DNA from 3 places in the Streptomyces sp. NPDC001373 genome. Region 2 is predicted to be linked to each of the others. Evidence: riboswitches for the same ligand, from Rfam matches in the RefSeq annotation. Region 2 holds a riboswitch; each other region holds the start of a gene.
The links. Region 2 has a riboswitch for cobalamin ahead of ACFY15_RS01535 (energy-coupling factor ABC transporter permease). Riboswitches for the same ligand answer to the same signal wherever they lie in the genome.

Region 1: linked by a shared signal. The riboswitch ahead of cobN (cobaltochelatase subunit CobN) and the one ahead of ACFY15_RS01535 (energy-coupling factor ABC transporter permease) in region 2 are both predicted to bind cobalamin.
Region 3: linked by a shared signal. The riboswitch ahead of ACFY15_RS02580 (ribonucleoside-diphosphate reductase subunit alpha) and the one ahead of ACFY15_RS01535 (energy-coupling factor ABC transporter permease) in region 2 are both predicted to bind cobalamin.

What each region holds. Positions count from the first base shown of each region.
Region 1 covers NZ_JBIAWQ010000005.1:3,372-6,944, forward strand. Annotated here, with positions in the region: gene cobN (cobaltochelatase subunit CobN) at 1-973, opposite strand, end outside; cobalamin riboswitch at 1,006-1,163, opposite strand; gene ACFY15_RS13355 (cobalamin biosynthesis protein CobG) at 1,576-2,844, shown strand; gene ACFY15_RS13360 (precorrin-8X methylmutase) at 2,841-3,488, shown strand; gene ACFY15_RS13365 (precorrin-2 C(20)-methyltransferase) at 3,485-3,573, shown strand, end outside.
Region 2 covers NZ_JBIAWQ010000001.1:309,353-312,925, forward strand. Annotated here, with positions in the region: gene ACFY15_RS01520 (SsgA family sporulation/cell division regulator) at 1-402, shown strand, start outside; gene ACFY15_RS01525 (hypothetical protein) at 495-1,010, shown strand; partial or broken gene ACFY15_RS01530 (flavodoxin family protein) at 1,023-1,112, opposite strand; cobalamin riboswitch at 1,187-1,415, shown strand; gene ACFY15_RS01535 (energy-coupling factor ABC transporter permease) at 1,445-2,146, shown strand; gene ACFY15_RS01540 (energy-coupling factor ABC transporter substrate-binding protein) at 2,143-2,490, shown strand; gene cbiQ (cobalt ECF transporter T component CbiQ) at 2,494-3,243, shown strand; gene ACFY15_RS01550 (ATP-binding cassette domain-containing protein) at 3,240-3,573, shown strand, end outside.
Region 3 covers NZ_JBIAWQ010000001.1:534,539-538,111, forward strand. Annotated here, with positions in the region: gene ACFY15_RS02565 (carbon starvation CstA family protein) at 1-734, shown strand, start outside; gene ACFY15_RS02570 (CstA-like transporter-associated (seleno)protein) at 731-931, shown strand; partial or broken gene ACFY15_RS02575 (GNAT family N-acetyltransferase) at 1,019-1,228, shown strand; cobalamin riboswitch at 1,353-1,487, shown strand; gene ACFY15_RS02580 (ribonucleoside-diphosphate reductase subunit alpha) at 1,632-3,573, shown strand, end outside.

The sequences.
Region 1 (3,573 bases), on a different contig from region 2:
GGGCGTGGCGCACGGCGATACCGGCGACCCGGGAGGCGCGCTCGGCGTCGGCCACGTAGGCGGGCAGGCCGTCCTCGTCGATCTCCTTGAAGGAGAACGGGACGGTGATCAGGCGGCCGTCGAACTCGGGCACGGCGACCTGTGTGGCGGCGTCGAGGGGGGAGAGGCCCTCGTCGTTCTCCTCCCAGGTGCTGCGGGAGCCCGTCAGGCACAGGGCCTGGAGGATCGGCACGCCGAGCCCGGCCAGGGCGCCCGCGTCCCAGGACTCGTCGTCCCCGCCCGCCGAGGCGGTGGCGGGGCGGGTGCCGCCGGCCGCGAGGACGGTGGTGACGATGGCGTCGGCCTGCTCCAGTGCCTGGAGGAGCTCCGGCTCCGGGGTGCGCAGGGAGGAGACGTAGAGGGGCAGGGGGCGGCCGCCCTTGGCCTCGACGGCGTCGCAGAGGGCGTGCACGAAGGCGGTGTTGCCGCTCATCTGGTGGGCGCGGTAGTAGAGCACCGCGACCTGCGGGCCGGTGGCCTCCGTGGCGGGGCGCTCCAGGGGGCCCCAGGTGGGGGAGGCGGCCGGGGGCTCGAAGCCGTGGCCGGTGAGCAGGACGGTGTCGGAGAGGAAGCGCGCCAGCTGGTCGAGGTTGGCCGGGCCGCCGTGCGCGAGATAGCGGTGGGCCTCCGCGGCGATGCCGATCGGGACCGTGGAGGCCTCCATCAGCTGGGCGTCCGGGGCCTGTTCGCCGGTCAGGACCACCACCGGGCGGGTCTGGCCGGGGGCGAGGAGCACATCGAGGCCGTCCTGCCAGGCGCGCAGGCCGCCGAGGAGGCGTACGACGACCAGCCCGACGCCGTCGAGAAGGCCGTCGAGGTCGTCGAGGGGGAGGCGGGAGGGGTTCGCGAACCGGTACGGCACGGGGCCGCCGGCGGTGTTCGCGGCGCGGGCGCTGAGCAGATCGGTGTCGGACGTCGACAGCAGCAGGATCATGCGGCGGCAGGCCTTCCTCGGGGTTTCCGCGCCCCGGGCAGTGAGGACAGCGGGAGTTCCTGACTCACCCCGCGGATCGCTCCGCGGGGCTCACAGTGGCGGGACCGCGCCGGAATCTCACCGGGCTTCCTCCCATGTCGCCGTCCTCGGCGGTGACGGGCCGAGTGGTCCGCCGGAAGGTCATCTTAGGTGGCCTTCTCCCTGGCCGGGAGGTGGGGTGGGGGGCTTGCCGGTGGTGCGGTGCGGTGGCCGGCGGGGCGGTGGCGTGCGGGGCGGTGGCGTGCGGTTCGCCGTGGAGGCTCTGCCCCGGAGGCCCCGCGGCAAACGCCGGGCGATCCGCGTCCTGCTCGCCGACGACGAGGCCGGGGGCGGGGGCCGTTGCGCGGAGCGTGTCCCCGCCCCCCTTCTCCGCTCCTGCCCCGGCTACCGCCGGGGGTGCCCCCAGGGGCTCCGCCCCGGACCCTCCCCCGGCTACCGCCGGGGGTGCCCCCGCGCCTTACTCGCCGGCGGGGCCGGCTTTTGCCCGGTGGGGCCCAATCCGGCTGGTCGGGGTGGCGACGGACACAGGTCGGGGGTGGGGAATCGTGGGTATGCTCGCGGCCATGTCGCCCCAGCCACCTTCCGCCGCATCGCGGGACGAACCCGTCATACGTGACCGCGGTGACGCCTGCCCCGGCGCGCTGCGGCTGCACGCCGCCGACGACGGGTACCTCGCGCGCGTCCGGATCCCCGGCGGGCTGCTCACCACCCGGCAGGCCCTCGCGCTCGGGCACGCCGCCGACCGGTTCGGCGACGGGCACCTGGAACTCACCTCCCGTGGCAACGTCCAACTGCGCGGCCTTGCCGACGGCTGCGGCGCCGGGCTCGCGGAACTGCTGGACGGCGCCGGGCTGCTGCCGGCGCCGAGCCACGAGCGGGTGCGCAACATCGTGGCCACCCCCGTGGCCGGGCCCCAAGTCGTGGACCGGGTCCGGGAACTCGACCGGCTGCTGTGCGCCAGTGCGCGGGCGGCGGACCTCTCCGGGCGGTTCCTGTTCGCCGTCGACGACGGGCGCGGGGACGTGGCCGCGCTCGACCCCGATGTGACCCTGCTCGGCCAGGCGGACGGACGGGTCCTCGTGCGGCTCGGGAGCGGAGGCGGTGCCGTCGAGGTCGAGGCCGTCGACGCCGCGCGGGCCGCGCTGTGCGCCGCCGAGCACTTCCTCGACGCGGCCCGGGCGGCCGGGACCCGGGCCTGGCGGGTCGCCGAGCTTCCCCCTGAACACACCCTGGACGAAGAGGAGTTCGCGCTGCGGCTGACGGACGTGGGGGTCGCGGCCGGGCGCGTGGCCGAAGTGGAGTGGCCGTACGCCGAGCCGCCCCGGCCCGGGAGCGCGGGCGCGGGCGGGCTGTGCGTCCTGCCTCCGCTCGGCCGGCTGGACTCCGCGCAGTGGCGGGTCCTCGCCGAGGCCGCCGACGGCGGGCAGGGGGAGCTGCGCGTCACCCCGTGGCGCAGCGTCGTCCTCCCGCGCGCGGCGGGCGACGGCGTCGCCCGCATCGAGGCGGCCGGCCTCGTCGTCCGGCCCGACAGCCCCTGGCGGACCGTCACCGCCTGCACGGGCAGGCCCGGTTGCGCCAAGTCCCTCGCGGACGTACGCGCCGATGCGCGTGCCGTCGTACAAGGGCAGGCCAACGCCGCGGAGCTGCCCGTGCACTGGTCGGGCTGCGCCCGCCGGTGCGGGCATCCGCGCGGTACGGCCTGGGTGGACCTCGTCGCCACCCCCGACGGCTACGCCCTCGACGGCCGGCCCCTCCCGCACGCAGACCTGGCGGCCGCCCTCACGGCCGCACGCACCACCCCCACCACAACCGAAGCCGCAGTGAAGAAATGAGCGAGTACACCGTGTTCGAGTACGAGAAGGACGGCGCCGCGATCTACCGCCAGTCCTTTGCCACGATCCGCGCCGAGGCGGACCTCTCCGGGCTGCCCGCCTCGGTCGCCCAGGTCGCGGTGCGCATGATTCACGCCTGTGGCATGACCGACCTCCCCCAGGACCTCGGCTACACCCCCGAGGTCGTCCTGCGGGCCCGCGCCGCGCTGCACGCCGGCGCGCCGGTCCTGTGCGACGTGCAGATGGTCGCCAGCGGGGTCACCCGCAAGCGGCTGCCCGCCGACAACGAGGTGATCTGCACCCTCTCCGACCCGGCCGTGCCCGCGCTCGCCGCGAAGATGGGCACCACCCGCAGCGCCGCCGCCCTCGAAGTCTGGCGCGACCGGGGCCTGTTGGAGAACTCCGTGATCGCCGTCGGCAACGCCCCGACCGCGCTGTTCCGGCTGCTGGAGATGATCGAGGAGGGCGCCCCGCGCCCCGCCGCCGTCATCGGCGTGCCCGTGGGCTTCATCGGCGCCGCCGAGTCCAAGGACGCCCTCGCCGCCCACCCCTCGGGTCTGGACCACCTCATCGTGCGCGGCCGGCGCGGCGGCAGCGCCATCGCGGCCGCCGCGGTCAACGCGATCGCGAGCGAGGAAGAATGAGCGGGCAGGACCAGAACCGGGCCAAGGGCAAGCTGTACGGGGTCGGGCTCGGCCCCGGCGACCCGTCGCTGATGACCCTGCGGGC
Region 2 (3,573 bases):
ATCACCGAACACCGTGTACTGCCGATGCGGCTGGAGGCCGCACCGACGGCGGTCCCCCTGGAGGGCGTCTTCGTCTACCGCACGGACCGGCCCTACGAGGTCGCCGTGGAGTTCCGGGGCGGCGGTGCGCGGATAGCCCGCTGGGTGTTCTCGCGGGAGCTGCTGATCGACGGGCAGACCTCCGCCACCGGGGAGGGCGACATACAGGTGTGGCCGCGCTGGACGGGCACCGAGCCGCGGGTCCTGCTGGCCCTGACCAACGGCGAGCACGGCTGCGTGGTCTCCGTGCGGGCCAAGGACCTGCGCGGGCTGTGCCGGCGGATGACCGAGCTGGTCCCGCGCGGGCAGGAGCACCGCCAATACGACCTGGACGCCGAGCTGAGCGCGCTGCTGACCTTCTGAGACCGCCGGGCGGTCCCGTGCAACCACCGGGCCCCCGGGAATGTCATACCGGATGACAGTAAGTCCCCGTCTCAGAGGATCGGGGGGACGCCATGCGTCACCACCCGCACCGCCGCCGGATCGTGGCCCTGGCCATGGGTGCCCTGCTGACCGCAGGGCTCGCGCTCGCCGCACCGGCCTCGGCCGCCGCCCCGGCGGCCGTCCGCTCCGACACCCCGCTGGTCGTCAACGCCCGCTGGGGCGGTCACTGCACGTACGACCGGATCGTCGTCGACCTCCAGGGCTCCGTGCCCCCGTTCACCGTCACGCCCGTCTCCCAGCTGGTCTACGACGGGTCGGGCAAGCCCGTGCCGCTGCCGGGGAAGTACTTCCTGGAGATCCGCCTGCACCCCGCCGCCGGCCACGACGACGCGGGCAACAACGTCTACCTGGGGCCCAGGCTCCAGCAGATCGGCCTGAGCAAGCTCAAGGGCCTCGCCCTGACCGGCGACTACGAGGGGTACGTGGCCTTCGGCGCCGCCTTCGACACCGAGCCCGCCTACAGCACCTCCGTCCTGCACGCGCCCGAGCGGCTCGTGGTGGACGTCGCGCACCCGAACACCTGCTGAGGACCCTCCCCAGCGGTATTCCGGGTTCGGGAAGTCGAAACGGCAGCCGGCGTCCCGTGCGGAGCGCTGGTTGCCGTGGGCGGGGACGCCTCCGGCGCGCTTGCGCTCGCCCGAGACCAGCAACACCGAGGGCCGTCCGGGGGAGGAAACGGAATTCGGCCATCCGATCGGCCGGATCGGTCCGGGTTGATACCGGTCCGTGCGGACGACTAGGGTCAGCTGGCCTTGGTGTTCGGGAAACCGGTGGAAAACCGGTGCGGCCCTCGCCACTGTGATCGGGAAGTCCAGCTCCACCCCCTGCGGGAGCCACTGGGACCGCACGGGAGACCGTGCGGACCCGGGAAGGCGGAGCCGGGGCGGCAGTACCCGTCAGCCAGGAGACCGGCCGGGGCGCGTACGTCCATCCACGAGGTGCTGGAGAGGTCTCCCAACTCATGCACATAGCCGAGGGGTTCCTGCCCCCGCTGCACGCGGCCGCCTGGGGCGCCGCGTCCGCCCCGTTCGTCGTCCACGGGGTCCGCGCCCTGACCCGCGAGGTGAAGTCCCACCCGGAGAGCACGCTGCTCCTCGGCGCGTCCGGAGCGTTCACGTTCGTCCTGTCCGCCCTGAAGATCCCCTCGGTCACGGGCAGTTGCTCGCACCCCACCGGGACCGGGCTCGGCGCCATCCTCTTCCGGCCGCCCGTCATGGCGGTGCTCGGCACGATCACCCTGCTGTTCCAGGCGCTGCTGCTGGCGCACGGCGGCCTCACCACCCTCGGCGCCAACGTCTTCTCGATGGCGATCGCCGGGCCCTGGGCCGGGTACGCGGCCTACAGGCTGCTGCGGAAATCCGGCGCGCCGCTGATGGTCACCGTCTTCTTCGGCGCCTTCTTCGCCGACCTGGTCACCTACTGCGTGACCTCGGTCCAGCTGGCGCTGGCCTTCCCGGACCCGGCGAGCGGCTTCCTGGGCTCCCTGGGGAAGTTCGCGGGCATCTTCGCCCTCACCCAGATCCCGCTCGCGGTCAGCGAGGGGCTGCTGACGGTGCTCGTGATGCGGCTGCTGATGCAGTCGAGCAGGTCGGACCTGGTCCGGCTCGGGGTCGCGAAGCTGACCGGCGGCGAGCGGACCGGGCAGGAGGCGACCGCCCGATGAGCAGGAACGCCAAGGTCAACACCCTGCTGCTGCTCCTGGTGGCGGCGCTGGCCGTGCTGCCGCTCGCGCTGGGGCTCGGCGAGGGCAGGGAGGAGCCTTTCGCGGGCGCCGACGCCCAGGCGGAGTCGGCCATCACCGAGCTGAAACCGGACTACGAGCCCTGGTTCTCCCCGCTGTACGAACCCCCCTCGGGCGAGATCGAGTCCGCGCTGTTCGCCCTCCAGGCGGCCCTGGGCGCGGGCGTGCTCGCGTACTACTTCGGGGTGCGCAGGGGCCGCCGCCAGGGCGCGGCGCAGGCCCTCGCCCAGGCGCAGGCGCCCGCCGAGCCCGCGCGGGAGCCGTAGCCTGTGCTGCCCATCGACGTCGCGGCGCACAGCAGCCGCTGGCGCGGCCGCCATCCGCTGGAGAAGGCCCTCCTGGGGTTCGGGCTGACCGTCACCGCGGTGTGCCTGCCCCCGTGGCCCGGCGGGCCGCTGGTAACCGCCGCGACCCTGGCCGTGCTGCTGGGGCCCGCCGGGGTGGCCGGGCGGCAGCTGTGGCGGGCCTTCCGGGTCCCGCTGGGGTTCTGCGTCACCGGGGCGCTGCCGCTGCTGGTGTCGGTGGGCGGCCCGGAGGGGTTCCTCGCGCCCGCTCCGGACGGGCCCCGGCACGCGCTGGACCTGCTGCTGCGCACCTCGGCGGCCTCCCTCGGGGTGCTGCTGTTCGCCTTCACCACACCGGTCTCGGACGTGCTGCCCCGGCTGGTGCGGGCCGGGGTGCCCGCGCCCGTGGTCGACGTGGCCCTCGTCATGTACCGGATCGGCTTCCTGCTGCTGGACTCCCTGGCGCAGGTCCGCCGGGCCCAGGCGGCCCGGCTCGGACAGGCCGGGCGGGCCGCCGCGTGGCGTTCGGTGGCCGGGCTCGCGGCGACCTCGTTCGTCCGGGCCTTCGACCGCGCCGCCCGGCTCCAGGAGGGGCTGGCGGGGCGCGGCTACGACGGCGCGCTGCGGGTGCTGGTCCCGCCGGCGGCGCTGTCGCGGCGGTTCCTGGCGGCCGCCGCCGCCCTGCTGGCCGCCCTGGTCGCGGGGACCCTCGTACTGAAGGAGCTGGGGCTGTGACCCCGTTGGTGGAGCTGGTCGGCGCCGGGTACGCGTACGAGGACGGGCCGACCGTGCTGTCGGGGGTGGACTTCGCGATCGCCGAGGGGCGGGCCCTGGTGCTGCTGGGCCGCAACGGCAGCGGCAAGACCACGCTGATGCGGTTGCTGAGCGGGGGCCTGCGGCCCGCGTCGGGCGCGCTGCGGCTGGAGGGCTCGGCGGTGGCGTACGACCGGCGGGGGCTGACCCGGCTGCGCACCACCGTCCAGCTCGTGGTGCAGGACCCCGACGACCAGCTCTTCGCGGCCTCCGTGGAGCAGGACGTGTCTTTCGGCCCGATGAACCTGGGCC
Region 3 (3,573 bases), 230 kb from region 2:
CCCTGTTCATCCTGACGACGGTGGACGCGGGCACCCGCGTGGGCCGCTTCATGCTCCAGGACACCCTGGGCAACGTGCACAAGTCCTTCAAGGACGTCAGCTGGAAGCCGGGCGTCTGGCTGGCCAGCGCGGTCGTCGTCGGCGGCTGGGGCTACTTCCTGTGGGTCGGCGTCAAGGACCCGCTGGGCGGCATCAACCAGCTCTTCCCGCTGTTCGGCATCGCGAACCAGCTGCTCGCGGCGGTCGCGCTGGCCGTCTGCACCACGCTGCTCGTCAAGTCGGGCCGGCTCAAGTGGGCCTGGGTCACGGGCGTTCCGCTCGCATGGGACGTGGCCGTCACCCTGACGGCGAGCTACCAGAAGGTCTTCTCGGAGGACGTGAAGATCGGCTTCTTCGCCCAGCGCGACAAGTACCAGACCGGCATCGACGCCGGGAAGGTGCTGCCGCCCGCCAAGAACATGGACGAGATGCACACCGTGGTCACCAACGCCACGGTCGACGGGGTCCTCTCGGCTCTGTTCGCCGTCCTGATCGTCATCGTCCTGCTCGACGCGGCCCGCACCTGCTTCAAGGCCGTGGCCGACCCGGGCTCCGTCCGCCTCTCCGAGGTGCCGTGGACCGAGTCGAAGATCATCGCCCCGGCCGGGCTGATCGCGACGGCCGCGGAGAAGGCCGAACTCGCGGCGGCCGGCCTCGACGGGGGCGGCGGCCGGGTGAAGGACCCGGTCGGATGAGCGGCGCGGTCCGCGGGGCGCTGGCGAAGGCGCGGTACTACGTCCGGGAGTTCTCCGGCGAGGCCGCCTACGACCGCTACGTCGCCCACGCCCGCTCCCACGACCCCGAGGCCGAGATCCTGACCCGCCGCGCCTTCGAACGCGCCCGCACCGACGCCCGCGAAGCGGACCCCCGCGAGGGCTTCCGCTGTTGCTGAACCCACACCTGGGCCCCGCCGTCCCCCACCGCGGGACGGCGGGGCCCTTCGGCTCGCTCAGCGCACCCGGTCCTTGAGGACCTCGGTCTGAAGGGTGAGGCCTCACTCGCCTTCCTCGACGGTGCCGCCTCCGACGATAGCGCCGAGCACGGACACCCGTCCGGCACACTCGGCGGCAGCCCGCACGACGCCGAGTTCCGCATGCTCGCGGTCGCCGCGGAGGTGCGCGGGCAGGGCGTCGCGGAGGCCCTCGTCCGCCCCTGCGCCGACCGCGCCCGGGCCGCGGACGGGCTTCGTCCGCCCCCCCGAACGGGACTGCTCCCCCTCCCCGCACCGACCCCGCTCACGTACCGAATGGAGCTGTGACGACACGCTCCGCATGCACCCGACACAACATGTGGGGGCTACCGCATCGGGTCGCCCCCACATGTATGCTCATGGCTGCTGCCGCCGCAGGGGAATCCGGTGGGAATCCGGAACTGTCCCGCAACGGTGTGACGTACGCCGAACGGCGTATCCGCGAGTCCGAAGACCTGCCGGCAGTGCCCCCCGGATCGACCGAGCCGGGGTGTCGATTCGTCCGGGCCTCGCGGTTGGGCCGGTGGACGCCACGCGGTGGTGAGCGCTCTCGTGCGCGCCCGCGTGCGCCCGCTCGCGCTCGCTCCGCCTATGACCGGACCGAGTGAGGGAGAGCTCCCCCGTGACCATCGCGCCCGCCGCACCGCGCGCCGAGTCCGACCACCCCGAAGCCGAAGGTCCCGGGGCCGCGCTGCTGCGCACCCTCACCGAGCTCACGGCCGACCTCCCCGACACCGACCCCGGCCGGGTCGCCGCCGCCGCCCTGCGCGGCCGCAGCGCCGCCGCCGACGAGGCCGAGCTGCGCGGGCTCGCCACCGAGGCCGCGGCCGGCCTGATCTCCGAGGACCCGGCCTACTCCCGCCTCGCCGCCCGCCTGCTGACCCTGGCGGTGGCCGACGAGGCCGCCGGCCAGGGCGCCACCTCCTTCGCCGAGTCCGTCGCGGTCGGCCACCGCGAGGGCCTGATCGCCGACCGCACCGCCGAGTTCGTCGCCGCCCACGCCGCCCGCCTGGACTCCCTCGTCGAGCTCGCGCTCGCCGAGGGCGCGGACGACCGCTTCGGCTTCTTCGGCCTGCGCACCCTGCACAGCCGCTACCTGCTGCGCCACCCGCTGACCCGTCAGGTCATCGAGACCCCGCAGTACTTCATGCTGCGCGTGGCCTGCGGCCTCGCCGAGGACGACAGCGTCCGCGCGGTCGAGGAAGTGGCCTCGCTCTACCGGCTGATGAGCCGCCTCGACTACCTGCCGTCCTCCCCGACGCTGTTCAACTCCGGTACGCGCCACCCGCAGATGTCCTCCTGCTACCTCCTCGACTCCCCGCTGGACGAGCTGGACTCCATCTACGACCGCTACCACCAGGTCGCCCGCCTCTCGAAGCACGCCGGCGGCATCGGCCTCTCCTACTCCCGCATCCGCGCCCGCGGCTCGCTGATCCGCGGCACCAACGGCCACTCCAACGGCATCGTGCCGTTCCTGAAGACCCTCGACGCCTCCGTCGCCGCCGTGAACCAGGGCGGCCGCCGCAAGGGCGCCGCCGCCGTCTACCTGGAGACCTGGCACGCGGACATCGAGGAGTTCCTGGAGCTCCGCGACAACACCGGCGAGGACCAGCGCCGGACGCACAACCTCAACCTCGCCCACTGGATCCCGGACGAGTTCATGCGCCGCGTGAACGCCGACGCCGAGTGGTCGCTGTTCTCCCCGTCCGACGTCCCCGAGCTGGTGGACCTGTACGGCGACGAGTTCGACGCCGCCTACGTCAAGGCCGAGGCCGCCGGGCTCGCCAAGAAGACCATGCCGGCCCGCGACCTCTACGGCCGCATGATGCGCACCCTCGCCCAGACCGGCCAGGGCTGGATGACCTTCAAGGACGCCTCCAACCGGACGGCGAACCAGACCGCGCTGCCCGGCACCGTGGTCCACTCCTCCAACCTCTGCACCGAGATCATCGAGGTCACCAACGACGGCGAGACGGCCGTCTGCAACCTCGGCTCCGTCAACCTCGGCGCGTTCGTCGTCGACGGGGAGATGGACTGGGAGCGCCTGGACGAGACCGTCCGCACCGCCGTCACCTTCCTCGACCGCGTCGTCGACATCAACTTCTACCCGACCGAGCAGGCCGGCCGCTCCAACGCCAGGTGGCGCCCGGTGGGCCTGGGCGCGATGGGCCTCCAGGACGTCTTCTTCAAGATGCGCCTGCCCTTCGACTCCGCCGCGGCGAAGGCCCTCTCCACGAAGATCTCCGAGCGCATCATGCTCGCCGCGTACGAGGCCTCGTGCGACCTCGCCGAGCGCAGCGGCCCGCTCCCGGCCTGGGCCGAGACCCGCACCGCCCAGGGCGTCCTGCACCCGGACCACTACGAGACCGAGCGCCACTGGCCCGAGCGCTGGGACGCCCTGCGCGCCCGGGTCGCGAAGTCCGGCATGCGCAACTCGCTGCTCCTCGCGATCGCCCCGACGGCGACGATCGCCTCGATCGCCGGCGTGTACGAGTGCATCGAGCCGCAGGTCTCCAACCTCTTCAAGCGCGAGACCCTCAGCGGTGAGTTCCTCCAGGTCAACG